One region of the Streptomyces sp. NPDC006624 genome, then DNA from elsewhere that is predicted to be linked to it. Evidence: riboswitches for the same ligand, from Rfam matches in the RefSeq annotation. Region 1 holds a riboswitch; each other region holds the start of a gene.
The links. A riboswitch is a leader RNA that binds a small molecule or an ion and turns the genes downstream of it on or off. The one in region 1 is predicted to bind cobalamin.

Region 1 (5,711 bases):
GGTGCGGCGGACGGCGGCGGGCACCCGCGCGGTCCGGCCGTAGCCCCGGGCGTCCATCGCGGCGGCGAGGGAGACGGACCGTTCCAGGGCGCCCTCCAGGACCGGCAGGCCCACGTGCAGCAGACCGCGGACGCCCTTGTCCGGACGGCCGCGCAGCCGCCGGGCGGCGCGCAGGCGCTGGACGTCGGCGATCAGGTTCGGGGCGAAGGTGAGCGCGACGACCACCGCCACCCCCATCTCGTACAGCGCCCCCGGCAGGGACTTGAGGAGACGGGAGGGGTTGGCGAGGGCGTTCGCGGCGCCGACGCAGATGAGGAGCGTGGCCAGTTTCAGGCCGTCGTACAGGGCGAAGGTGAGCGCCTCCGCGGTGACCTCGCCGCCGAGACGGATGCCCTGGGCCCAGGCGGGCAGACCGATCTCCGGCAGGGTGATCAGGACGTGCGTGCCGGGGATGGGCGAGCCGAGCACCGTCGCGAACACCAGGCGGACGAGCAGCACGGCCAGCGCGAGCTTGACGAAGGCGCCGTACGAGCGGGACCAGGGCGCCGAGGGGCGGCAGGTGGCCACGACGTAGGCGGAGACCGCGATCAGCAGTGCGAGCAGGAGGGGATTGGTGGTGCGGGTGGCCGCGGTGCCCAGGGCGAGGGACCACAGCCACCAGGCACCGGGGTGCACGGGCGCCCGGTGCGGGCGCCGGGGCCGGGCGGCGTCCGCCACCCGGCGCTGCGGGGCGCGGCTAGGACTGTCCACGGGCACGCCGTCGCACCTGCCATATCGCGGCGCCGCCCAGCAGCACCACCACGGCGACGCCCGCCACCAGTCCCACGGACGGGCCGTCGTCCCCGGAAGACTCCTCGTGCGCCGTGTCCGCCTTCGGGGTCTCCTCGCCGGAGAGCTGTTCGCCGCAGCCCTGCTCCGGGTAGCCCGCGATCGCGCACAGCAGGGCGTTGGTGTCGTAGCGCAGCGGCTTCGCCACCGCGGCCAGCGCGTCCGCCGTCGTCGCGTCCGGGGCGACGCGGGCGCAGGCCGTCCGGGCGGGCGGCGGGGTCTCGCCCCGGGCCGCGTCCCGCCGCGTGCCGAAGTCGATGACCAGCGCCACGCGCTTGGCACCGTCCCGCGACGGCGTCCTCGCGCAGATCGCGTCGAAGTCCGCGGCGGGGCGCGGCCGGGCCGCGTCCGCCGTGTCCTCGCTGACCGCGAAGCGGAAGCCCTGCACGTCGCCGTCGGAAGGGCGGGTCGTGCCGGGGCCCTGGGTGGCGTAGACCCAGCGGTCGCCGTCGCGCTCCCAGAACGACCAGTAGCGGTAACCGGCGGCCTGGGCCTGGCCCGCCCCCGCGAGGAGCAGGAGCGAGGCCAGGAGCAGGAGAACGGCCCGGCGGATCACAGTTGCTGCTGCTTCCTGCGGCCGCTGAACAGGAACCCGATGCCGACGCCCGCGACGAGGCAGACGCCGACGTACCACCACACGCCGAACGGGGAGCCCGAGTCCTTCTCGTCGTCCTTCTTCGCCTCCGCCGTGTCCGCTGCGGCGGCCTGCGGGGCCGGGCCCGTCCCGTTCAGCCGCTTCACGAGGTCCGCGCCGCCGAAGTCGCGGGGGTCCGTGCCGGTCGCGTGGGCGGCGAAGATCAGCTGGGCGTAGGCGGCGGGACCGCTGCGGGCGGCCCAGTCCGCGGCGTTCTTCTCCAGCCACCGCACGGACTTCTCCGCCTGCGCGGTGGCGCCGTGCGCCGCGAGCGCGACGACCGCGTCGGCGGTGTTGCCGAAGTCCGGCTGGGGCTCGGCCCCGGCCAGGGCGGACATCAGGTGGTCGTCCTCCTCGGCGAGCGCGGCGCTGAGGTACGCCGCCCCGTTGCCCGCCGCCTGCTCCGGCGTGCCCGGCTTCGCGCAGGTGGCGCCGGACTTCCCGCCCGGCTCGACCACCATGCCCCGGCCCAGCGCGCCCAGCACACCGGCGGCCGTGGCGTCCGCGTTGGCCGTGAGCTCGCCCTTCTTGTCCGGCTGGAACGCGAACGCGCCGCCGCCGTCCCCGTCGCAGGGCAGCGCGAGCTTCAGCAGGGCGTCGAAGGGCGACCTGCCGTCCTTCTCGACCCGGTCCGGCTTCTCGCCCGCGGCGGCGAGGGCGCCGACGACGATCGACGTGGAGTTCGTGTCGCTGGCGCCGCCGGGCGCGTAGCCCCAGCCGCCGTCGTCGTTCTGGACGGACTTCAGCCAGCCGACGGCCTTGGCGGTGACGTCGTCGTGGCCGCCGAGCGCGGCGAGGGCCTGCACCGCGGCGGAGGTGGCGTTGGTGTCGGGCATCGTCTTCGCGTCGCACGCGGCGGCCGGGTCGGCGCGGTAGGCGGCGAACCCGCCGTCCGCGCACTGCTGGCGCACCAGCCACCGCACGGACTTCTCCGCCGGCCTCACCCCCACCGTGTCCTGCGCCAGCAGCGCGAGCGACTGCCGCCACACGCCGTCGTACTGCGGGTCGGTCGAGCCGTAGAGGGCCGAGGGCAGGGCCCGGGACGGCGACGGGGACGGATCGGCGGCGGCCGGTGCGGCGGCGCCGATCACGGCGACGGCGGCCAGGGCCGCGGCGCTGCTGCGGACGTTCATGATCGGCGGGTGCCTCTCCCTGTGGGGGAGCCGGGCAGCACGGGGCACCCCCGGGCGGCTCGGCTCCGTATACCTCGACGGTGCCGTGCACCGGCGGACCTGCCGGGCACGTGAGCCGGTCACGAACCGTGCGGGGCGATCCGGCTCACCGCCCCTCGGCGGGTGCGGTTCACGGTTGCGGGTCAGCGCCGGAATTGCACCGGCTTTCCCCCGTACGGGTGTGATGACGACGCGCCTACTGTACCCGCACGTCAAAATCCGGCCGAGGGGCGTGGGGGGAGCGGGGGGGGGCGGCGCCTGGGGCGGGCCCCGCTCCGGGGTGGGGGCCCGCACCGCCCGCACCGTGCCCGGCCGTGCCCGCACCGTGCCCGGCCCAGCCCTCGCCGGGACCGCGCCCTTCGTCGGGCCCGCCCTGGACGAGCCCTTCCCGCGGCAGGCCCGCAACCCGGCGGTGAGCCGGCAGGAAGTCGAACTCCTGCGCACCACACAGGAGTTGATCGTCGTATCCGGGCGGACCGGCTAACGTGGGCCGTCCCGACCGCCGTCTCCAGGAGCGTCCATGACCGATCAGGTGCACCACCCCGAGCGCGAGCCGTTCCCCAAGATCGACACCTCGGTGCCGCACTCGGCCCGGATCTGGAACTACTGGCTCGGCGGCAAGGACAACTACGAGGTCGACCGGGTGGCCGGTGACGCGTTCCGCTCGGTCTTCCCCGGGATCGAGACCGGAGCCCGCGCCGCCCGCTACTTCCTCGCCCGGGCGGTGCGCCACCTGGCCGAGGAGGAGGGCATCCGCCAGTTCCTGGACATCGGCACCGGCCTGCCCAACGTGGACAACACCCACCAGATCGCCCAGAGGGTGGCCCCCGAGAGCCGGATCGTCTACGTCGACAACGACCCGCTCGTGCTGGCCCACGCCCGCGCCCTGCTCACCAGCACCCCGGAGGGCGTCACCAACTACGTCGACGCCGACCTGCGCGAACCGGCCACCATCGTCCGCGAGGCCGGCAGGACCCTGGACTTCGGCAAGCCCGTCGCCCTCATGCTCATGGGCATCCTCGGCCACATCGAGGACCATGACGAGGCGCGCTCGATCGTCCGCGCGCTGGTGGACGCCCTGCCCCCCGGCAGCTTCCTCGTGCAGTACGACTCCACCGACACCAGCGAGGACTACGTCCGGGCCATCGCCCAGTACAACGACGGCGGTTCGATCCCGTACATCCTGCGCAGCCCGGAGCAGATCGCCCGCTACTTCGACGGCCTGGAGCTGCTCGAGCCCGGGGTGACGTCCTGCTCGCGCTGGCGCCCGGACGCGGAGGCGCTGGGGCTGCCGGCCGAGGTGCACCAGTACGGCGGGGTCGCCCGCAAGGGCTGAGCCGTCAGGTCTCCTGCAGGACGCGGTGCAGGATGGTCGGAGTCTCGTCGGGCGACTCGGCTTCGACCACCAGCCGGTTCATCGCGTCCCAGTAGCGCTCGATCTCGGCGGGCTTGTCGGGGTAGAGGGCGCAGGTCAGCTTCTCCAGGTAGACCATGTCGGGCAGGTGCCCGCCCGGCAGGCGCAGGATGGTGACCGGACCGCCCTCGGCCGCGTGCCCGCCGCTGCGGAACGGCAGGATCTGCACCGTGACCTGCGGCAGCCGGCACAGCTCGATGAGATGCCGCAACTGGGCGCGCATCACACGGATCCCGCCCACCGGGCGGCGCAGCGCCGTCTCGTCGAGCACCGCCCACACCCGGGTCGCCGGCTGCCGGTGCAGGATGCGCTGGCGGGTCATCCGCAGCGCGACCCGCCGCTCGATCTCCGCCGGGCTCGCGTCGGGGTGGCTCACCCGCAGGGAGGCGCGGGCGTAGTCGGGCGTCTGGAGCAGTCCGGGCACGCGCTGGACCTGGTAGCAGCGGACGACGCTGGCCGCCTGCTCCGCCGCGAGGAAGGTCTGCATCCAGGCGGGCACCACGTCGCTGTAGTACCGCCACCAGGCGGGGGCGTTGGCCTGCTCGGCCAGCGCCAGCAGGGTGGCCCGTTCGGCCTGGTCCGTGACGCCGTAGAGGGTGAGCAGGTCGGCGACGTCCCGGAGTTTGAACCCGTGGCGCCCGGCCTCCATGCGGCTGATCTTGGACGAGGAGGAGCGGATGACGTGTCCCGCGTCCACGCGGTCGATGCCCCGCTCCTCACGCAGCCGCCGCAGCCGCGCGCCCAGTACCAGTCGCGGCACCAGGGGCCCGGCGGACCGGCCGTCCAGGACACCGCTGCCCGTCGCGAGGAATGCGGTCTCTTCGGTGCCCATGGGCGTCTCTCCCGGTGCGAGCGTTGCGTCCGACCATCCTAGGGGGCGCTTGTCGGCGTCAAGTGCCTTGTGCAGCAAGCGCGTTCGTCTGCGGGTGTGGGTCCGCCGGAGGCACGGTGAGGGATGCGTGAGGACGCGGGACGGTGCCTGTCGGCGGACCGCCGCCGCGCACGTGCCCGGCAGGGCGCCGATCACGTGCCCGGCAGGGCGCCGATAGGGTCGCCGCCGTGGATTCCGAGGGGGCCGGAGGGCCGGCGGGGGTGGTGTGCCCGGGCTGCGGCGGGGTGGAGACCCGGCCCGTCGAGCTCGCGCGGACCGGCAAGGGCGCGATGCGGGACGACCTGTACGGACGGCTGGCGCCGGGACCGGACAAGGCCGGCGACGGCTGCCTGCACTTCGCGGAGGGCGTGGTGCTGACCGGCCTGGGCATCGCCCTCGGCTACGCGGGCCTGCGGCAGGGCGACCCGCTGTACCTGGCCGGCGGCGCGGCGCTGGCTCTGCTGTGCCTCGTCGGCACCTTCGTGGTCGTGCGCGGCGACGGGCGGGAGAAGGCCGCGGCCGAGGCGGGCGCCCCGCGCGCGGAGAGCCTGTGGCGGCCGGCGCACTACTGCTCCGGCTGCGTCTCGGTGTTCTGCCCGGACGGCGTCCCGTGGCGGGGAGCGCTCACGCCGGAGCAGTTCAAGAAGTTCGTGTGGACCGAGGCCGGTTACGCCGGTCAGCTCCCCGCGGGGGACAAGGCCAGGGACGCGACGGTCCCGTCGGGCCTCCTGTCGCGCCAGTGAGCGGTCCCCCCCCGGCCCCGGACGGCCACGTATGTGACGTGGCCGGGAG
Region 2 (5,711 bases), on a different contig from region 1:
CCGTCCGCGCGCGCCGCGGGCACCGCGGCGAAGTCCGACAGCAGCGCGGACGCGGCGACCGACGGCAGCGAGATGTCCCGCACCGAGGACGTCAGCCGGGCGCTGAGCGAGGTCTTCACATGCGGTCCGCCGGGCAGGGCGAGGGTCCGCAGCGACATCAGCGGATGGGCGACGCGCCGCTCCTCGCACGAGCGCTTCAGCACGTGCGCCGCCTGCCACGGATGCACCGGCAGCACCAGGTGCCGCCCGTCCCGAAGGGCAGCGGGCCACTCGCCCGTCACCAGGCACTCCCGCGCCCGCACCGGCACCAGCCCCAGCTCCACGAGCGGCCGGTGCTCGGGCCCGTAGGCGAGCTGCTCGGCCACCGAGAAACCGGGCCGTGACCGGCACGTCGGGTGGAACGGATGCCCGTCGACGACCCGCTGCTCCCACTCCCAGTCGCGGTCCGGCCAGGTGTCCCGCACGCCCTCCTGTCCCGCCCGCGACAGGGCCAGCGAGGCGACGCTGTGCCCGAGTTCACCGGCGAAGGACGCGGAGTGGGGTACGGCGAGACCGGTCACGAGCCGGGCCGGATCGTCGTAGTCCGTCTCATCGAGCCGTACGACGGTGACGTAGGCGCCGGTCGCGTACGGATCCGGCCGCGGGCCGTGCAGCCGCCGGCCGTCCCGCAGGTGCAGGGTCAGGCCGTCCCCGCCCTGCTCGCGGCGGGTCACCCAGGGCAGCGGATCGTGGGCGAGACCGCGCCACAGCCGCGACAGCACGGCCGCCCGGGCGCCGGGCAGTGCGGCCTCGTACCGCGGCAGCAGGGCGGGCCGTACGACGGCCAGCTCGTCGGCGACCTCGGCCTCGGCGCTGGGGGGACGGTGCACGGGCGGGCTCCTCGGGTACGAATAGGGCGTCACTGCGGGACGACGACGACCGACATACTGATCATCTCCGCCCGGCAGTCCGGGAATCCGGGACCACAGGAACACAGGAACGCAGGGAAAAGTGGATCGCGTGGACCTCATGCCCCCGCCCGCCGGCTCCGGACGCGGCGAACCCGGCCCAGGCGAACCCCCGGCCGCCGTCGCTCCCGCGGACGCGTACGCCGCCGTGCCGCTGCTGAACTGCCTGCTGCGGGAGGTCGCCCGGCCGGTGCGGGAGACGGGCGGCCACCGCATCCACCACCTGCCCGGCACCGGCCGCCTGCTCCGGGTCCGCGGGACGCGACGGCCCGCTGATCCGGAGGTCCGGCTGCCCGGCGGCTGGCAGCGGCTCGACCACACCGCGCTGGTCGAGCTCGTCGCCGAGGAACTGCGCCGGCACACCGGGCTGTCCAACCACGAACTGCCCGCCGAGATGACCGACAGCCGGGACGCCGTCGCCGCGCTGCTCGACGCCCGCGCCGGCGCCACCCCGCCCGACGGCCTCTACGCGCGCTCCGAGCAGTGCCTGCTCACCGGCCACACCCACCACCCGGCCCCCAAGGCCCGCGGCGGCGGCCCCGCGGCGGACTGGCTGCCGTACGCGCCCGAGGCCCACGCCCGCTTCCCGCTCACCCTGCTCGGGCTGCGCGAGGACACCGTCGTCGAGGAGGGCGACACCTCCCCGCTCGACGCCCTCGGCACCGCCCCGCCCGGCTACCGGCTGCTCCCGGCCCACCCCTGGCAATTGGAACTGGCCGCCGGGGAGCTCGGCGCCGCCTTCGCGGACGGCCGGCTGATCCGGCTCGGCACGACCGCCCCCGGCACCTGGCCGACGGCGGCGATCCGCACCGTCCGCACGCCCGGACACGACCTCTTTCTGAAGTTCAGCCTGGACGTGCGCATCACCAACGACATCCGCCGGCTCTGGCGTCACGACCTGCTGGCCCTGCGCCGCACGGACGCCGCCGTGTGCGCCGCCCTCGAAGGGTTCGACGGACCCCCGGCCTGGCTCAGCGACCGCGGCTACCGCACCGCCGGCTTCGCCTTCGAGGCCCTGGCCGTCCTCGTCCGCGACGGCTTCGGCGGCCGTCTGCTGCCCGGCGCGACCCCGCTGCTGGCCGCCGGTCTCGTCGAGGGCTTCGACGGCAACCCGCTCGACCGCGTCACCGACCCGGACGCCTGGTGGCAGGCCTACCTCGCCCGGGCGGTGCCCCCGGCCCTGGCGGCCTTCGCGCACGGCGTCGTCGTCGAGGCGCACCTGCAGAACACCCTGGTCGCCGTGGACGCCGACGGCATGCCGGTACAGGTGCTGTACCGGGACGCCGAGGGCGTGAAGCTGCTGCGGGACGTGGGACGCGCGGCCGGCTGGGAGCGGCTCGTGTACTGCCTGGTCGTCAACCACCTCACCGAGATCGCCGGCGCCCTCGCCGAACGCCACGGCGGGTTCGACCCCTGGCCCGCCGCCCGCCGCGCCCTCGCCCGCCACGACCTGCCGGAGACCGGCGCCCTGCTCACCTCGCCCACTCTCCCCGCCAAGACGAACCTGCTGCTGCGCTGGACGGGCGCGGACGGCGCCGACGCCCGCTACCTGCCGCTGCCCAACCCGCTCATGGAATGATGGCCGCCGAACAGGGCGACGGCGGAACGAGGAAGCCGGTGTGAATCCGGCGCGGTCCCGCCACTGTGATCGGCGAGCCGGTCCCGAACAGGCCACTGCCCGCACAGGGGTGGGAAGGCCGGGAGCGGCGTCGACCCGAGAGCCAGGAGACTCACGCGGTCGCCTCCTCGACGAACCACCGGGGCGGATCTCCCCGGGGAGAGGGAAGGTGCGGCCATGTCCGCGACACCGTCCGGAGCGCTTCCGTGCCGCGTCGTCGTCTGCCGGGACTGCTGCTGCGGCAGCCCCAAGGTCACCGGCGTCGACCACGCCGCCCAGACCGAACGCCTGCGCGCGGCGGCGCCGGTGCGGGTCACCGACTGCCTCGACGTCTGCGACCAGGCCAACGTCGTCGTCGTCCAGCCGTCCGCCGCGGGCCGGGCCGCCGGTGGCCGGCCGGTGTGGCTGGGGCAGGTCAACGACCGGGAGGCGACGGAGGACGTCGTCTCCTGGGTCCGGGCCGGAGGCCCCGGCGTGGCGCCCCTGCCGGAGATTCTGGGCCTCTACGTCTTCACCCCTCTCGCGAGGCGCGGCACCGACGGCTCATGACCCGGCCGCCGGCACGCACAGCACCGGCACCCTCGACAGGCGCAGCAGCTCGTGCGGCGTCGAGCCGGGCGGCGCCGGGCGCACCGGGCTCTCGCCCCATGTGCCCACGACGATGACCCTGCCCCCGTGGCGTGCCGCCGCGTCGGTCAGGGCCCGGGCGGGCGGCTCGTCGACGAGTTCGGCGACGGTGGGCACACCGGCCTCGCCGGCGACCCGGACCGCGTGGGCGAGCGCGGCGTTCCCGGCCTCGCGCACGGCCTCGTGCCGGGCGCCGTGCTCCTCTCCCGGCACACCGGGGGCGGCGCCGCCGTGGACGATCACCAGCGGTTCGCCGTACGCGGCCGCCACCTCGATGGCGACGCGCAGGGCGCGCCGGGCGCCGGGGGACTCGTCGTAGCCGAGGACGACCGACATCTTCATCACTCCTTGCGGGGAACGAGGCGGGGGTCGACCACTCCGGGCCGTTCCGACCAGAACGCGGGGGCCCGCAGGCGCCGCACCACCATCAGCACCACGCCCGTGAGGAAGACGGCGAGGCCCATGACGAGCGGTGGACCGACCCCCAGCCAGGAGACTCCGCTGTAGGAGTTGTCCGGGTCGGCCATGTCCGCCACGGACTCCGCCAGCAGCCATGCCAGCAGCCCGGCACCGGCCAGCGGGCCGAGGCCGATCAGCAGGAAGTTCCGGACGCCGCTGGTCAGTTCGCGGCGGTAGTACACCGCGCAGGCGATCCCCGTGAGCGCGTAGTAGAACGCGATCAGCAGGGACAGCGCGGTGAGGGAGTCGAAGAGGGCGTTCTCGCTGAGGTTGTACAGCGTGAGGTACCAGGCGACGGCGATGCCGGCGACCCACCAGGTGCTCACGTCGGGGGTGCGGAAGCGCGGGTGGATGTGGCCGAAGCGGCCGGGCAGCGCGTGCCGGCGCGCCATGGACAGCGCCGTGCGCGACGCGGGGATGATCGTCGTCTGGGTGGAGGCCAGCGCGGAGGTCGAGACCGCCAGCAGCACGACCCAGTCCCAGTCGCCCATCGCCTCCTTCGCGAGCTGCGCGAAGAGGAACTCCTCCTCCGCCGCGTTCTCCGCCAGGTAGTCCGTCCCGGCGTAGGCCACGACCGCGTAGGCGACCGCCACGTAGGTCACCAGCAGCAGCACCGTCGACCACACGGCCGCCATGCCGGGCGCGGTGGCGGAGTCCTCGGTCTCCTCGGTGAGGTTGACCGCCGACTCCCAGCCCCAGTAGATGAACACGCCCAGCAGCAGGGACGAGGTCAGGGGCGCCCCGCCGGCACCGAACGGGTCCAGCCACGCGAGCCTCGGCTCGGTCGGGCCGAGCGTGCCGGTGCCGGCGTAGACGCGGTACAGGGCCACCACGGCGAAGGCCAGCAGGCAGGCGACCTGCGCCAGGATGAGGACGTCCTGCACCCGGGCCGACACCTCGGTGCCGATCACGCAGACGGCCGTCATCACCAGGATGAGCAGCACCGTCAGCACCTGGCGCACCGCGTCGTTCGCGGCCCACCCGTCCAGTCCGGCGGAGAGCAGGAAGAAGGTCACCGCGACGTCCGCCAGCGACCCGACCACCAGGACCCCGGTCATCGTGATGGCCCAGCCGCCGAGCCAGCCCGCCCACGGCCCCATGGCCCGGGTGACCCACGAGAAGGTCGTACCGCAGTCCTGGTCGGCCCTGTTGAGGTGGTAGAACGCCGAGGCGATCAGCAGCATCGGCACGAACGACGCGAGCATGACCCCGGGGGCGTAGACGCCGACCAGGGCCACGACCGGGCCGATGGCCGCCGCCATCGAGTACGCCGGGGAGGTCGCGTTGAGTCCGATGACCAGCGCGTCCAGGAACCCGATCGCGTCGGGCTTCAGGCTCGCGGACGGCGGCGGGCCCGCGTCCGTGACGTCCTCCGCCATGCTCCCTCGCTCCCGTCGTGTGGGGAACCATCCAACAGGGCGAGGTGAGGCATGTGCGCCATTGGCCGGACTTCGCGGTGTTATGTCGCCTTCCGGCTCCGCACCAGCAGCCACAGGAAGTACGGGGTGCCGATCACCGCGGTCATCAGCCCAGCCCCGAGCTGGGCGGGGGCGATGACCGTACGGCCGAGCAGATCGGCCGTGCAGACGAGCGCGGCGCCCAGCAGGACGGCGACCGGTACGACCCGTACGTGCCGCCGGCCCACCAGGGCCCGTGCCGCGTGCGGCGCGACGAGACCGACGAAGCCGATGGTGCCGGCGCAGGCGACGGCGGTCGCCGTGAGCAGGACGCTCACCACCAGGAACCCGAGCCGGGCCCGGGGCAGTCCCAGACCGAGCAGCCGCGGGGTGTGCTCGTCCAGGGAGACGAGGTCCAGCTCGGTGCGCCGGGCGACGGCGACGGCCAGACCCGCCGCCAGCACGAGCGCGACGGGCAGCACGTCCGCCCCGGTGCGCCCGTACGTCGAACCGGACAGCCAGGTCAGCGCCTTCGTGGCGTTGAACGGGTCGGTGAGGACGATGAGCAGGCTGATCAGGGCCGTGGACCCGGCGGCCACGCCGATGCCGACGAGCACGAGCCGGTTCTGCCGGTAGCCGCCCCGGGCGGCGAGCCCGAAGACG
Region 3 (5,711 bases), on a different contig from region 1:
CGCAGCCGCAGCTCGCCCACCGCGCGCACCCCCGGAACCTCCGCCAGCGCCCGCTCCGCCCGGTCCACGAGGTCCGGGTCCACGGCGTCCAGCACGCGCCGGAACACCTCGCGCGCGGCGTCCCGCAGCACCAGCAGGATCGCCGCCGTGATCGCCAGGCCCACGACCGGGTCGGCCAGGTGCAGGCCGAGGGCCGAGCCACCGGCGCCCAGCAGCACGGCCAGGGACGTGAACCCGTCGGTGCGGGCGTGCAGTCCGTCGGCGACCAAGGCCGCCGAACCGATCGCGCGGCCGACGCGGATGCGGTAGCGGGCCACCCACTCGTTGCCCGCGAAACCCACCAGCGCGGCCACGGCCACGGCGGGGACGTGCGCGACGGGACGCGGGTCGAGGAGGCGGTCGAGCGCCGTCCATCCCGCGAAGGCGGCGGAGGCGGCGATCGTCAGGACGATCACCAGACCCGCCAGGTCCTCGGCCCGCCCGTAGCCGTAGGTGAAGCGGCGGGTGGCCGCCCGGCGCCCCAGGACGAAGGCGATGCCCAGCGGCACCGCGGTCAGCGCGTCGGCGGTGTTGTGGACGGTGTCCCCGAGCAGCGCCACCGAGCCGGAGGCGGCCACCACGAACGCCTGCGCGAGCGCCGTCACGCCGAGCACCGCGAGCGAGACCCACAGCGCCCGCATCCCGCGGGCCGAGGACTCCAGGGCGGAGTCGACCTTGTCGGCCGTCTCGTGGGAGTGCGGGGTGAGGAGGTGGCCCATCCGGTGGCGGAGCCCTCGCATGCCCGCGTGCCCGTGCCTGTGCTCCTGCCCGTGCCCGTGCCTGTGCTCCTGCCCGTGGGGGTGGGTGTGCTCGTGCGGGTCGCTCACAGGGATCCCCTTCCGGTGTGCGCGGGAGTGGACGTACCCCCGCCGTGGCGCCATTATGTGCGTATGAGCGCACGCATGCACCTGTCATCTGCGCACGATGCGCATCCGCGCAGTCCCGGCGAGGAGCAGTTCGCGCTCGCCGCCGAGCTGCTCGCCCTGCTCGGGGACCGGACGCGGCTCGCCCTGCTGCACGCGCTGACCGGGGGAGAGGCCGACGTCACGACGCTGACGGAGGCCTGCGGGGCGGCGCGGCCGGCCGTCAGCCAGCACCTGGCGCGGCTGCGCCTCGCGGGCCTGGTGGACACCCGCAGGGACGGCCGCAGGGTGGTCTACTCACTGCGCGACGGCCATCTGCGCCGGCTCCTGGACGAGGCGCTGAACGTGGCCGACCACCGGCTCAGCGACCGTCCCCCGCACGACTGAGCAGGGCGGGCTCAGTAGCGCGCCGCCGTCCCCAGGTACTGCTCGGCGAAGGCGGCGGCCGCCGTGCGCGACGTGAACAGGCGCCGCAGCCGGGCCTGCGCGGTGCCCGCGCGGAACGGGTCGCCCGCCGCCGTGCCGTGGTACACCTCGGACAGCCACTGCGAGAACTCCTGGTAGTCCCACACCCGCCGCAGGCACGCCTGCGCGTAGCCGGCGAGGCCGCCGTCGTCACCCGTGGTCAGGTGGGCGGCCAGGGCGTCGCCGAGCAGGAAGGCGTCGTGCAGGGCGAGGTTCATGCCCTTGGCGGCGATCGGCGCGACCAGGTGGGCGGCGTCACCGGCGAGGAAGAGCCTGCCGTGCACCATCGGCTCGACCACGTAGTCGTGCATGTCCAGCACGCGCTTCTCGATCAGCCGACCCTCCGTCAGCGGCGCCGCCCCGGCCGCCCCGAGCCGTTCCCGCAGCTCGGCCCAGACCCGTTCGTGCGGCCAGTTCTCCGGGTCGTCTCCCGGCGGGCACTGCAGGTAGTAGCGGGTCACCTGCGGGCTGCGGGGCATCTGCCCGGCGAAGCCGCGCGCATGGCAGCCGAACAGCACGCAGTCGGCGGACGGCGGCGCCTCCGCGAGCAGGGCCAGCCAGCCGATGCCGTAGTCGTGCCGCGCGATGCGCGCCCGCTCCGGCGGCAGGGAGGCCCGGGTCACCCCGCGCGCCCCGTCACAGCCCGCGACGAAGTCGCACTCCACGACCTGCCGTTCACCCGTGCCGGGGCAGCGGTACGACACGGACGGCCGGTCGGTGTCCAGGTCGTGGAGCCGCACGTCCCGGACCCCGAAGCGGATGTCGCCGCCGCGTACGTCGGCGTACTCGCGCACCAGGTCCGTCACCAGCAACGGCTGCGGGTAGACGAAGTGGTGGCTGCCCGTCAGCTCGCCGTACGCGAACCGGTAGCGCTCCCCGTCGAAGCGGAACTCGCACGCGGAGTGCAGCTCCGCGCGGTCCAGCAGGTTCCGGGCCAGGCCCCGCTTCTCCAGGCCGCGCACGGCCCACTCCTCGATGACCCCGGCGCGGGGCCGCCGCTCGATGAACTCCCGGGTCTCCGTCTCCAGCACCAGGCAGTCCACCGAGGCCGCCCGCAGGATGTTGCCGACCGTCAGACCGGCGGGGCCGGCGCCCACGACGACGACCGGGAAACGCTGCGGGGCACCGGAGTTCGCGGACGCGGAGGCACGGGTCATGCGCTCATTATGGAGGCGGCGGCGCGTGCGCGGGCGGTGCCGGCTACCGGGCGCGGCGCTACGGGAGCCGGGGGATCTCGATCGCCGGGCAGCGGTCCATCACCATCTCCAGGCCGGCCGCGCGGGCCCGCTCGTACGCCGCCTCGTCGACGACGCCGAGCTGGAACCAGAGTCCCTTCGCGCCCTTGGCGACGGCCTCGTCGGCGACCGCACCGGCCAGGTCGCTGTTCACGAACACGTCCACGACGTCCACGTCGAAGGGGATGTCCGCGAGGCTCGCGTACCCCTGCTCGCCGTGCACCGTCTCCGCCTTCGGGTGCACGGGCACGACCCGCTTGCCGAAGCGCTGGAGTACGGCCGCGACGCCGTACGCCGCGCGCTGCCGGTTCGACGACAGGCCCACCACCGCCCAGGTGTCGCCCAGCTCGGTGAGGATCCTGCGGACCGTTGCCTCGTCGCCGTACACCGGAACCTCCTGGGAAAGTCGTGGAATCGCCGTCCGCCACAAAGCGGTCGTCCGGACAACCCCGCACGGCGCGCGGTGATTCCCCGGAACCCCTCCGTGATAGCTTGCCGAGGCCAGTCGAACCCATGTACGTGGGTCAGGGAATCCGGTGGGAATCCGGAACTGACGCGCAGCGGTGAGGGGGACGGGCGGGGCCTCGGCCACTGGACGGTTCGTGTGACGTCCGGGAAGGCGCCCCGTACCGGACGAACCCGAGTCCGAAGACCTGCTGGCGGCCCCCGCGGCCGGAGCGCGGCGGGGGAGCACCGTACGACCGGGCTCCGCGACCGAGCCCTCGACGCCTGAGGACGAATTCCCCGTGCCCCTCATCCGACCCGTCCGCGCCGCCGTGCTGCTCACGGCCGGCTCCCTGCTCCTGACCGGCTGCGGCGGCACCGCCGCCCCCGCCGCCGGGGCCACCGCCACCCTCGCCAACTGCGGCCACGAGGTCCGCGTGCCCGCCCCGCCCCGGCGCGCCGTCTCCCTCAACCAGGGCACCACCGAGATCCTGCTCTCCCTCGGCCTCGCCGACCGCCTCGCGGGCACGGCCACCTGGACCGACCCCGTGATGAAGGGGCTGGAGAAGGCCAACGCGAAGGTGCCGCGGATCGCCGACGACAACCCCTCCTTCGAGCGGGTCCTGGACGAGGAGCCCGACTTCGTCGCCGCCTCATTCGTCTCCACCCTCGGCAAGGGCGGCGTCGCCACCCGCGAGCAGTTCGACAAGCTCGGCGTCCCCACCTACGTCTCCCCGTCCGACTGCGCCGGCAAGGACAACTCCACGGGCGGCGACGGCTCCCGCGCCGAGGCCCTCGGCATCGACACCGTCTACGGCGAAGTACGCGACCTGGCCACCGTGTTCGGGGTGGAACAGCGCGGAGAGGAACTCGTCGCCTCGCTCCGGCAGCGCATGCGGAAGGCCACCGCCGGCCTGGACGCCTCCGACGTCACCCTCCTGTACTGGTTCGCCAACTCCGAGTCGCCCTACATGGCGGGCTGCTGCGGAGCGCCCGGCATCATCACCCGGGCCGTCGGCGCGCGGAACGTCTTCGACGACACCCACGACGAGTGGCCGCAGATCAACTGGGAGACGGTCGCCGACCGCGACCCGGACGTCCTCGTCATCGGCGACCTGACCCGCAGGTCGCAGACCGCCGAGTCGGCCGCGAAGAAGATCGCCTTCCTGGAGTCCAACCGGGTCACCCGCACCATGGACGCGGTCCGGCACAAGCGGTACGTGCTGCTCAGCGGGCAGGCCATGAACCCGACCATCCGCACGGTCGAGGGCGTGGAGGAAGTCGCCGCCGGACTGCGCGAGTTCGGGCTGGTGAAGTGACCGCCCGGGAGCTGACCGCGGCGGATGAGGAAGCGGCCGGGGCGCGCACCCGGCGCGGGGCCGGGCTCGCTCTGGGCACGGCCGGGGCCGTCGCCCTCGCCGCCTCCGTCGCGGTGGCCATCACCATCGGCCCCGCCGACATCCGGGTCGCCGACGTGTGGTCCGTCGTCGCCGCGCACCTCGGCCTCGGCGGCTCGGAGCTGACGCCGATCCGGGACGGCATCGTCTGGCAGTTGCGGCTGCCGCGCACGCTGCTCGCGGCCGTGTGCGGGGCCGGGCTCGCCGTGTGCGGGGCGGTGATGCAGTCCCTGCTGCGCAATCCGCTCGCCGATCCGTTCGTGCTCGGGGTGTCCTCGGGCGCCTCCACCGGCGCCGTCGTCGTGGTGGTGCTGGGCGTCGGAGGCGGGGCCTTACCGGTGTCCGCGGGCGCGTTCGCGGGGGCCCTCGTGTCCTTCGCCCTGGTGCTGCTGCTCAGCCACACCCTCGGGGGCACCACCGACCGGGTGGTCCTCGCCGGGGTCGCCGCCATGCAGCTCTTCTCCGCGCTCACCTCCTTCGTCGTGATGACCTCCGCCGACGCCGAGACCACCCGGGGCGTGCTGTTCTGGCTCCTCGGCTCGCTCGGCGGCGCGGGCTGGACCGACGTGTGGCTGTGCCTGGCCGTGCTGGCCGTGGCGCTGGTGGTGTGCCTGGCGTACGCCCGTACCCTCGACGCCTTCGCCTTCGGGCAGGACGCGGCCGCCGCGCTCGGGGTGGCGGTGGCCCGCACCCGCCTGGTGCTGCTGTGCGTCACCGCGCTGCTCACGGCCGCGCTGGTCAGCTCCGCCGGGGCGATCGGCTTCGTGGGGCTGGTCCTGCCGCACGCCGCCCGGGCCCTGGCCGGTCCCGGCCACGCCCGGCTGCTGCCGGTCACGGCCCTGGCCGGCGCGGTGTTCCTGGTGTGGGTGGACACCCTCGCCCGGACGGCCCTGGAACCGCAGGAGATCCCGGTGGGCGTCATGACGTCGCTGATCGGGGTGCCGGCCTTCGTGGCGGTGCTGTACCGGACGCGGAGGGTGCGGTGAGCGGGGCGGGGGCGGCCGCGGGCGGGGACGGGCTGCGGGCCGACCGGGTCTCCCGGCGCACCGACGGGCGCCTCGTCCTGGACGACGTCGTCCTCGCGCCCGAGACCGGCTCCACCGTCGGGGTCCTCGGCCCGAACGGCTCCGGCAAGTCCACGCTGCTGCGGCTGCTGGCCGGGCTGCTCGCACCGACCGCCGGAGTCGTCACCCTCGACGGCAGCCCGCTCGCCGGCCTGCCCCGCAGGACCGTCGCCCGCCGGCTCGCCGTGGTCGAGCAACAGGTCG
Region 4 (5,711 bases), on a different contig from region 1:
TCCTCCTCGTAGGCGCGGCGGTCGGAGGCGTCGAAGACGGTGGTGCGGATCAGCAGGGGCTCGCCCTCGGTGCCGTACTTGACCACGGCGGAGACCAGCACCGGCAGCCGGGCGCCGTCCTCGCACCGCATCTCCAGGGCGATGCCGCGCAGCTCGCCCTGCATGCGCAGCAGCGGGGCGAAGTGCGTCTCGTGATACAGCCTCCCGCCCACGGTCAGCAGATCCGTGAAGTGCTTGCGGCCCACCACGGCCGCGCGGTCCAGGCCGAGCCAGTCCAGCAGGGTGTTGTTGATCTTGGCGACGGTGCCGTCCATCAGCGTGGACAGGTAGCCGCACGGCGCCGACTCGTACAGCTCGTCCGCGCCGTCCTCGAGCAGTGCCGTGAAGGCCGCGTCCATGCTCGCCTCGTCCCCTGTACCGGCGGGTTCGGGCACGCCGCCCGGCCGGCACATCACGTCAGGGTCCCGAGGAACCCGAGGATCGCCGCGCTCGTGGCCTGCGGCGCGCTCAGCTGCGGGCAGTGCCCGGTGGCGGCGAGCGTCACCAGGCGGGAGGACGGGATCGCCGCGTGCACGTAGGCACCGACCTCGCGGGGCGCGATGGCGTCCTGCTCGCACTCCAGCACCAGCGTGGGCACGGTCACGCCCTTGAGCTCCTCGCGGCTGTCGGACAGGAAGGTCGTACGGGCGAAGACCCGGGCGATGTCGGGGTCGGTCGCGCAGAAGCTGTTCGTCAGCTCCCGGCCCAGCTCCGGGCGCTCCGGGTTGCCCATGATCACCGGCGCCATGACGGACGACCAGCCCAGGTAGTTCGCCTCCAGCGAGGACAGCAGCTCGTCGATGTCCTCCGTGCTGAAGCCGCCGCGGTAGCCCTCGTCGTCGATGTAGCGGGGCGAGGGCGCCACCATCACGAGCGCCCCGATCCGCTCCGGCGCGGCCCGCGCCGCCAGCACCCCGACCATGGCGCTGACCGAGTGACCCACGAACACCGCTGAGCGCAGGTCCAGCTCCTCGCAGACGTCGACGACGTCATCGGCGAAGCCCTGCAGCGAGGAGTAGCGCTCCTCGGTCCAGGCGGACAGGTCCGAGCCGCCGCAGCCGACGTAGTCGAAGAGCACCACGCGGTACCGCTCCGCCAGGGCGGGCACCACCAGCCGCCACATGTTCTGGTCGCAGCCGAACCCGTGCGCCAGGACCAGCACCGGCGCGCCGTCGGGGCCGGCGAGCTGCACGTTGTTCCTGCGGCGGATGTCCATACCGACCATGCTCCCACCTCGCCGGGCACCCCACGACGGCGGGCGGCACCGCACGGTCCCGCCGCCCGGCCTCCGGGCACCGCCGTCCTCCGCGCGGCCGCGCTCAGCCCAGGTACACGGGAAGGCGCGGGCCCGGCCCGCCGAGGCGGGCCGGGGCGTGCCACCCGGGCGCGGGCCCGGCGACGACGGGCGCCCGGTCGGCGGGCGCCGGGGATCGTCGAGGTGCTACCACCGGTCCGGGTCACACGACCCCCGGCGCCGGCGCGGCCGGGGGGCGTGCGAGCGGCGTCAGCTTCCCGGTGTGCCGAGCCGGTCCGCCGCCACGGCCAGCAGCTCCTCCGGCGTGCGCGGTCCCGGCTCCTCAACCGGCAACAGCCCCTGCACGCGCAGGAGTTCCGCCGCCGCCGCGCCCCACGGCAGTCGCAGTCCGGCCTCGTGGAGCAGGTCGGTGCGGGCCAGGACCGTGGACGCGGGGCCGGTGCGGACGCCGGACGGGGTGAGCAGCGCCGCGTCGTCCGCCCAGCCCAGGGCCAGGTCGACGTCGTGGGTGGCCATGACCACGGTGGTGCCGCCCGCGCGCAGCCCGTCGAGCGTGGTGAGCAGCCGTTCCTGGCCGTCGGGGTCGAGTCCGGCGGTCGGTTCGTCGAGGATGAGTACGCGCGGCCGCATGGCGACGGCGCCCGCGATGGCGGTGCGTTTGCGCTGGCCGTAGGAGAGCAGGTGGGTGGGCCGGCCGGCCAGGGCGGTGATGTCGAGGGCGGCGAGCGCCTCGGCCACCCGGGCCCTGACCTGCGCGTCGTCCAGACCGAGGTTGAGCGGCCCGAACGACACGTCCTGCTCGACGGACGCCGCGAACAGCTGGTCGTCGGGGTCCTGCACCACCAGCTGGACGGTCGTGCGCAGCCGCGTCAGGCCCTTGCGGTCGTACGTCACCGGCTGCCCGGCGACCGTCAGCCGGCCCTGGTGCGGTTTCAGCCCGCCGCTGAGCAGCCGCATCAGCGTGGTCTTGCCGCTGCCGTTGCGGCCGAGCAGCGCGAGCGCGCGCCCCTCGCGGACGTCGAAGTCGAGGCCGCTGAGCACGGCCGGGCCGTCCTCGTAGGCGAAGGAGGCGCCCCGCAGGGCGACGAGGGCGGGCTCGCTCATGCCGGCGGCCTTTCCAGGACGAGGGTGAGGGCGGCCAGCGCGGCGAGCAGCGCCCCGCTGGCGGCGGTGAAGCGGGCGGAGACCCGGGCCTCGGGCACCAGGACCCGCAGGGTGCCGTCGTAGCCGCGCCCGGCGAGCCCCGACTGCAGGCGCGCCGCCCGGTCGAAGGCCCGGACGAACGCGGTGGCGCCGAGCCCGGCCAGGGAACGCCACTCCGCGGCCCGGCCGGTGTGACCGAGCCGGGCGGCCTGCGCTTCCCGGATACGCCGCACGGAGTCCAGCAGCAGGAAGCTCATCCGGTACGTCACGAGCGCCACGTCGACGACCGGCGCGGGTACTCCGGCCCGCACCAGACGCGGCAGCAGGTCGGACATGGGCGTGGTGAAGGCGAACAGCAGCACGCCGAGGGACGCCGCCGAGGTGCGCAGCAGCAACTCCCCGGCCCGGACCGGCCCGTCGGGGGCGAGGGAGACGAAACCCCCCGGCCCGCCGACCTGGACGAGCAGCGTGACCGCACCGGTCACGCAGAAGCCCAGCGGCACCCGGTAGGCACGCCACAGCCGCCGCCCGGGCACCCCGGCCGGCCCCAGCAGCAGGACCAGCGCCGTCAGGAGCACCAGGGCCGCGCCCGGCCAGGGCGGCAGCGAGATCGCCAGCAGGGTGAGGCCGAGTCCGAGCACGGCCTTGTCCACGGGGTGGCGGCGGCGCCAGCGGCTGCTGTGCGCCGCCGCGTCGATCGGCAGCACGCGCGCTCAGTCCTGCCCGGCGGCGGACGGACCGCCGGCGTCCGCGGGCACGCTCCCGGTGTGCCGCTCCAGCGCCCGCTGCTCGCCCTGCCGCCGTCCCCGGTGCAGCCCGAAGTAGTAGGCGAGGAAACCGGTGCCGAGGGCCGCCTGCAGGGAGAACAGCGCCGACTCGATCTCCCCGGACGGCGGCTCGTACAGCGGTGAGAACCACGGCTCGTAGTCCGGCTCGATCTCGGTGATCGCCGCCTCGGCCTCGCCGTCGGCGCCCGTGAACGGTTCCTTCTTGTGGTCGCCGAGTCCGAGCGCCAGCGGCAGCACGGCGAGCGCGGCCACGACGAACAGCAGCACCAGGTTGATCTTCGTGTTCCGCTTCATCGGGCCACCGCCTCGGTCTCCGTACGGGACCGCTTGCCGGCGACGAGGACGCCCAGCCGGGTCAGTTCGCCCTTGCTGGACTGCACCAGCAGCCGCATCACGAGCACCGTCAGCAGACCCTCGCTCACCGCGAGCGGGATCTGGGTGACGGCGAAGATGGACCCGAACTTCCCGAGCGCGCCCCAGAACCCGCTGCCCGGGTCGGGGAAGGCGAGCGCCAGCTGCACGCTGGTGACGCAGTAGGTGGACAGGTCGGCGACGAACGCCCCGCAGAACACGGCCGCCATCAACGGCACGTCGTAGCGCCGGAGCAGCTTGTAGACCGCGTACCCGGCCCAGGGCCCGACGATCGCCATGGAGAAGACGTTGGCGCCGAGCGTGGTGAGCCCGCCGTGCGCGAGCAGCAGCGCCTGGAAGAGCAGCGTGATGGTGCCGAGCACCGCCATGACGGGCGGCCGGAACAGGATCGCCCCCAGGCCGGTTCCGGTGGGGTGGGAGCAACTGCCGGTCACGGACGGCAGTTTCAGCGCGGACAGGACGAACGTGAAGGCGCCGGAGGCACCGAGGAGCAGAGTGCTCTCGGGGTGCTCGCGGACTTCACGGGTGAGTGACCGGACCCCGTGGACGACGAACGGCGCCGACGCGGCGCCCCAGGCGACCGCGTGCGCCGGAGGCAGGAAACCCTCGGCAATGTGCATGGCTCAGCAGACCCTCTCCAGCACCTCGTGGATGGTTGACGCGCCTTGGCCGGTCTCCTGGCTGACGGGTACCACCGCCCGAACTCCGCCTTCCCGGGTCACGAGGACCCAGTGGCTGCCCGTGAGGGCTGGAGCCGGACTTCCCGATTCACAGTGGCGAGGGCCGCACCGGCATCACACCGGATTTCCCGTTCACCAAGGCCTGGTGACAATAAGGCCGGGGTAAGGGCGATGACAAGCCGCCCCAGGGGGCGCGTGAGGGGGCGTCCGCTCGCACACCGGCGCAAGCGCGCTCAGTCGTCACCCTCGTCGTCCTCGCCGTCCCCCTGGCCCCCGGGCCGCTGATCCTGCGGGGGTTGCGGTGCGTCCGCCTGCTCCTGAGGGCTGCCGGCCGTCTCCTGCGCCGGGGTCGCGGGGGCGGACGCCGGGGCGGCGGAGGCCGGTGGTGCGGGTGCCGCGGGGGACGGGGTGACATCGGCCACTGTGCCGGCCTCGGGCGCCGCGGCGCCGCCGGGGCCGGAGGTGACGGGCCCGGCGGACTCGGCACTCTCGGCGCCCTGTTCGGCCGCGGGCGCGGCGGGGCCGCTCGCGGACGGGGACGGGTCGGGTTCCGTGCCCTCCGTCGAGGTGTCGTCCGGTGAGAACCACAGCATGCCGAGGAACATCGCGGCGAGGAAGAGCGCCGCCGCGCCGGCGCCGGCGGCCACCCGCGGCCGGTTGCCGGGGCCGCCGCGCGGCGCCGAGCGGCGGCCCCGCCCGCCCCGCGCCGTACGCGGCCCGGTGGGCAGCGCGTAGGTGACCGGATTGCTCGTCTCGCCGGGCGCGTACGTGGCCGGCCCGGGGGAGCGGACCGGGGCCGTGGCCTCCGGCAGCGGCTCGGGCAGACCCCGCCAGGCGCCGCCCGCGAACCACTCGGCGGCCTGCTGGGCCGTGGGCCGGTCCTCGGGCTGCTTGGCGAGCAGCCCGAGCAGGTAGTTCTCGAAGGCCGGCGGCAGCTGGGCGACTCCCAGCTCGCGCGGCGGCACGGGGGCGGAGTCGAGGTGCTGGTGGAGCAGCGCCACGGCGCTGTCGGCGTCGAACGGTGGCCGGCCGCTGAGCAACTGGTAGAGCACGCACCCCAGGGAGTACATGTCGGAGGCGGGGCCCGCGGGCTTGCCCAGGGCACGCTCCGGCGCCAGGTAGAGGCCCGTGCCGACGATCTGCCCGGTCGCGGTGAGGGCCGCTCCGGGGTCGTCGAGGAACCGCGCGATGCCGAAGTCACCGATCTTCAGGGTGCCGTGGGCGTCCAGCAGCAGGTTCGCCGGTTTGACGTCACGGTGGACGATGCCGCGCGCGTGCGCGGCGGCGAGCCCCGCGGCCGCCTGGGCGGCCAGCACCGCCACCCGCTCGGCGGGAAGCGCCCCGGAGGTGGTCAGCACCCGGGCGAGGCTGTCGCCCTCGACCAGCTCCATCACCAGGTACAGCCGGTTGTCGTACTCGCCGAAGTCCAGCACA

Region 2: another riboswitch for cobalamin. It lies ahead of ABZY20_RS11010 ((2Fe-2S) ferredoxin domain-containing protein); the one in region 1 lies ahead of ABZY20_RS00580 (prenyltransferase/squalene oxidase repeat-containing protein).
Region 3: another riboswitch for cobalamin. It lies ahead of ABZY20_RS36860 (ABC transporter substrate-binding protein); the one in region 1 lies ahead of ABZY20_RS00580 (prenyltransferase/squalene oxidase repeat-containing protein).
Region 4: another riboswitch for cobalamin. It lies ahead of ABZY20_RS08375 (energy-coupling factor ABC transporter permease); the one in region 1 lies ahead of ABZY20_RS00580 (prenyltransferase/squalene oxidase repeat-containing protein).

What each region holds. Positions count from the first base shown of each region.
Region 1 is NZ_JBEXOM010000001.1:121,528-127,238, forward strand. Features, by position in the region: gene ABZY20_RS00570 (energy-coupling factor transporter transmembrane component T) at 1-717, opposite strand, end outside; gene ABZY20_RS00575 (SCO2322 family protein) at 737-1,384, opposite strand; gene ABZY20_RS00580 (prenyltransferase/squalene oxidase repeat-containing protein) at 1,381-2,595, opposite strand; cobalamin riboswitch at 2,708-2,846, opposite strand; gene ABZY20_RS00585 (hypothetical protein) at 2,939-3,118, shown strand; gene ABZY20_RS00590 (SAM-dependent methyltransferase) at 3,155-3,970, shown strand; gene ABZY20_RS00595 (DUF5753 domain-containing protein) at 3,975-4,880, opposite strand; gene ABZY20_RS00600 (hypothetical protein) at 5,108-5,662, shown strand.
Region 2 is NZ_JBEXOM010000005.1:40,374-46,084, forward strand. Features, by position in the region: gene ABZY20_RS11000 (IucA/IucC family siderophore biosynthesis protein) at 1-869, opposite strand, end outside; gene ABZY20_RS11005 (IucA/IucC family protein) at 1,009-2,526, shown strand; cobalamin riboswitch at 2,552-2,679, shown strand; gene ABZY20_RS11010 ((2Fe-2S) ferredoxin domain-containing protein) at 2,743-3,114, shown strand; gene ABZY20_RS11015 (universal stress protein) at 3,109-3,528, opposite strand; gene ABZY20_RS11020 (APC family permease) at 3,534-5,030, opposite strand; gene ABZY20_RS11025 (iron ABC transporter permease) at 5,111-5,711, opposite strand, start outside.
Region 3 is NZ_JBEXOM010000042.1:5,959-11,669, forward strand. Features, by position in the region: gene ABZY20_RS36840 (cation diffusion facilitator family transporter) at 1-866, opposite strand, end outside; gene ABZY20_RS36845 (metalloregulator ArsR/SmtB family transcription factor) at 930-1,289, shown strand; gene ABZY20_RS36850 (4-hydroxybenzoate 3-monooxygenase) at 1,301-2,524, opposite strand; gene ABZY20_RS36855 (CoA-binding protein) at 2,583-2,990, opposite strand; cobalamin riboswitch at 3,088-3,278, shown strand; gene ABZY20_RS36860 (ABC transporter substrate-binding protein) at 3,349-4,365, shown strand; gene ABZY20_RS36865 (iron chelate uptake ABC transporter family permease subunit) at 4,437-5,429, shown strand; gene ABZY20_RS36870 (ABC transporter ATP-binding protein) at 5,426-5,711, shown strand, end outside.
Region 4 is NZ_JBEXOM010000003.1:441,206-446,916, forward strand. Features, by position in the region: gene ABZY20_RS08350 (SpoIIE family protein phosphatase) at 1-452, opposite strand, end outside; gene ABZY20_RS08355 (alpha/beta hydrolase) at 452-1,255, opposite strand; gene ABZY20_RS08360 (ATP-binding cassette domain-containing protein) at 1,544-2,398, opposite strand; gene cbiQ (cobalt ECF transporter T component CbiQ) at 2,395-3,144, opposite strand; gene ABZY20_RS08370 (energy-coupling factor ABC transporter substrate-binding protein) at 3,151-3,519, opposite strand; gene ABZY20_RS08375 (energy-coupling factor ABC transporter permease) at 3,516-4,217, opposite strand; cobalamin riboswitch at 4,247-4,432, opposite strand; gene ABZY20_RS08380 (serine/threonine-protein kinase) at 4,511-5,711, opposite strand, start outside.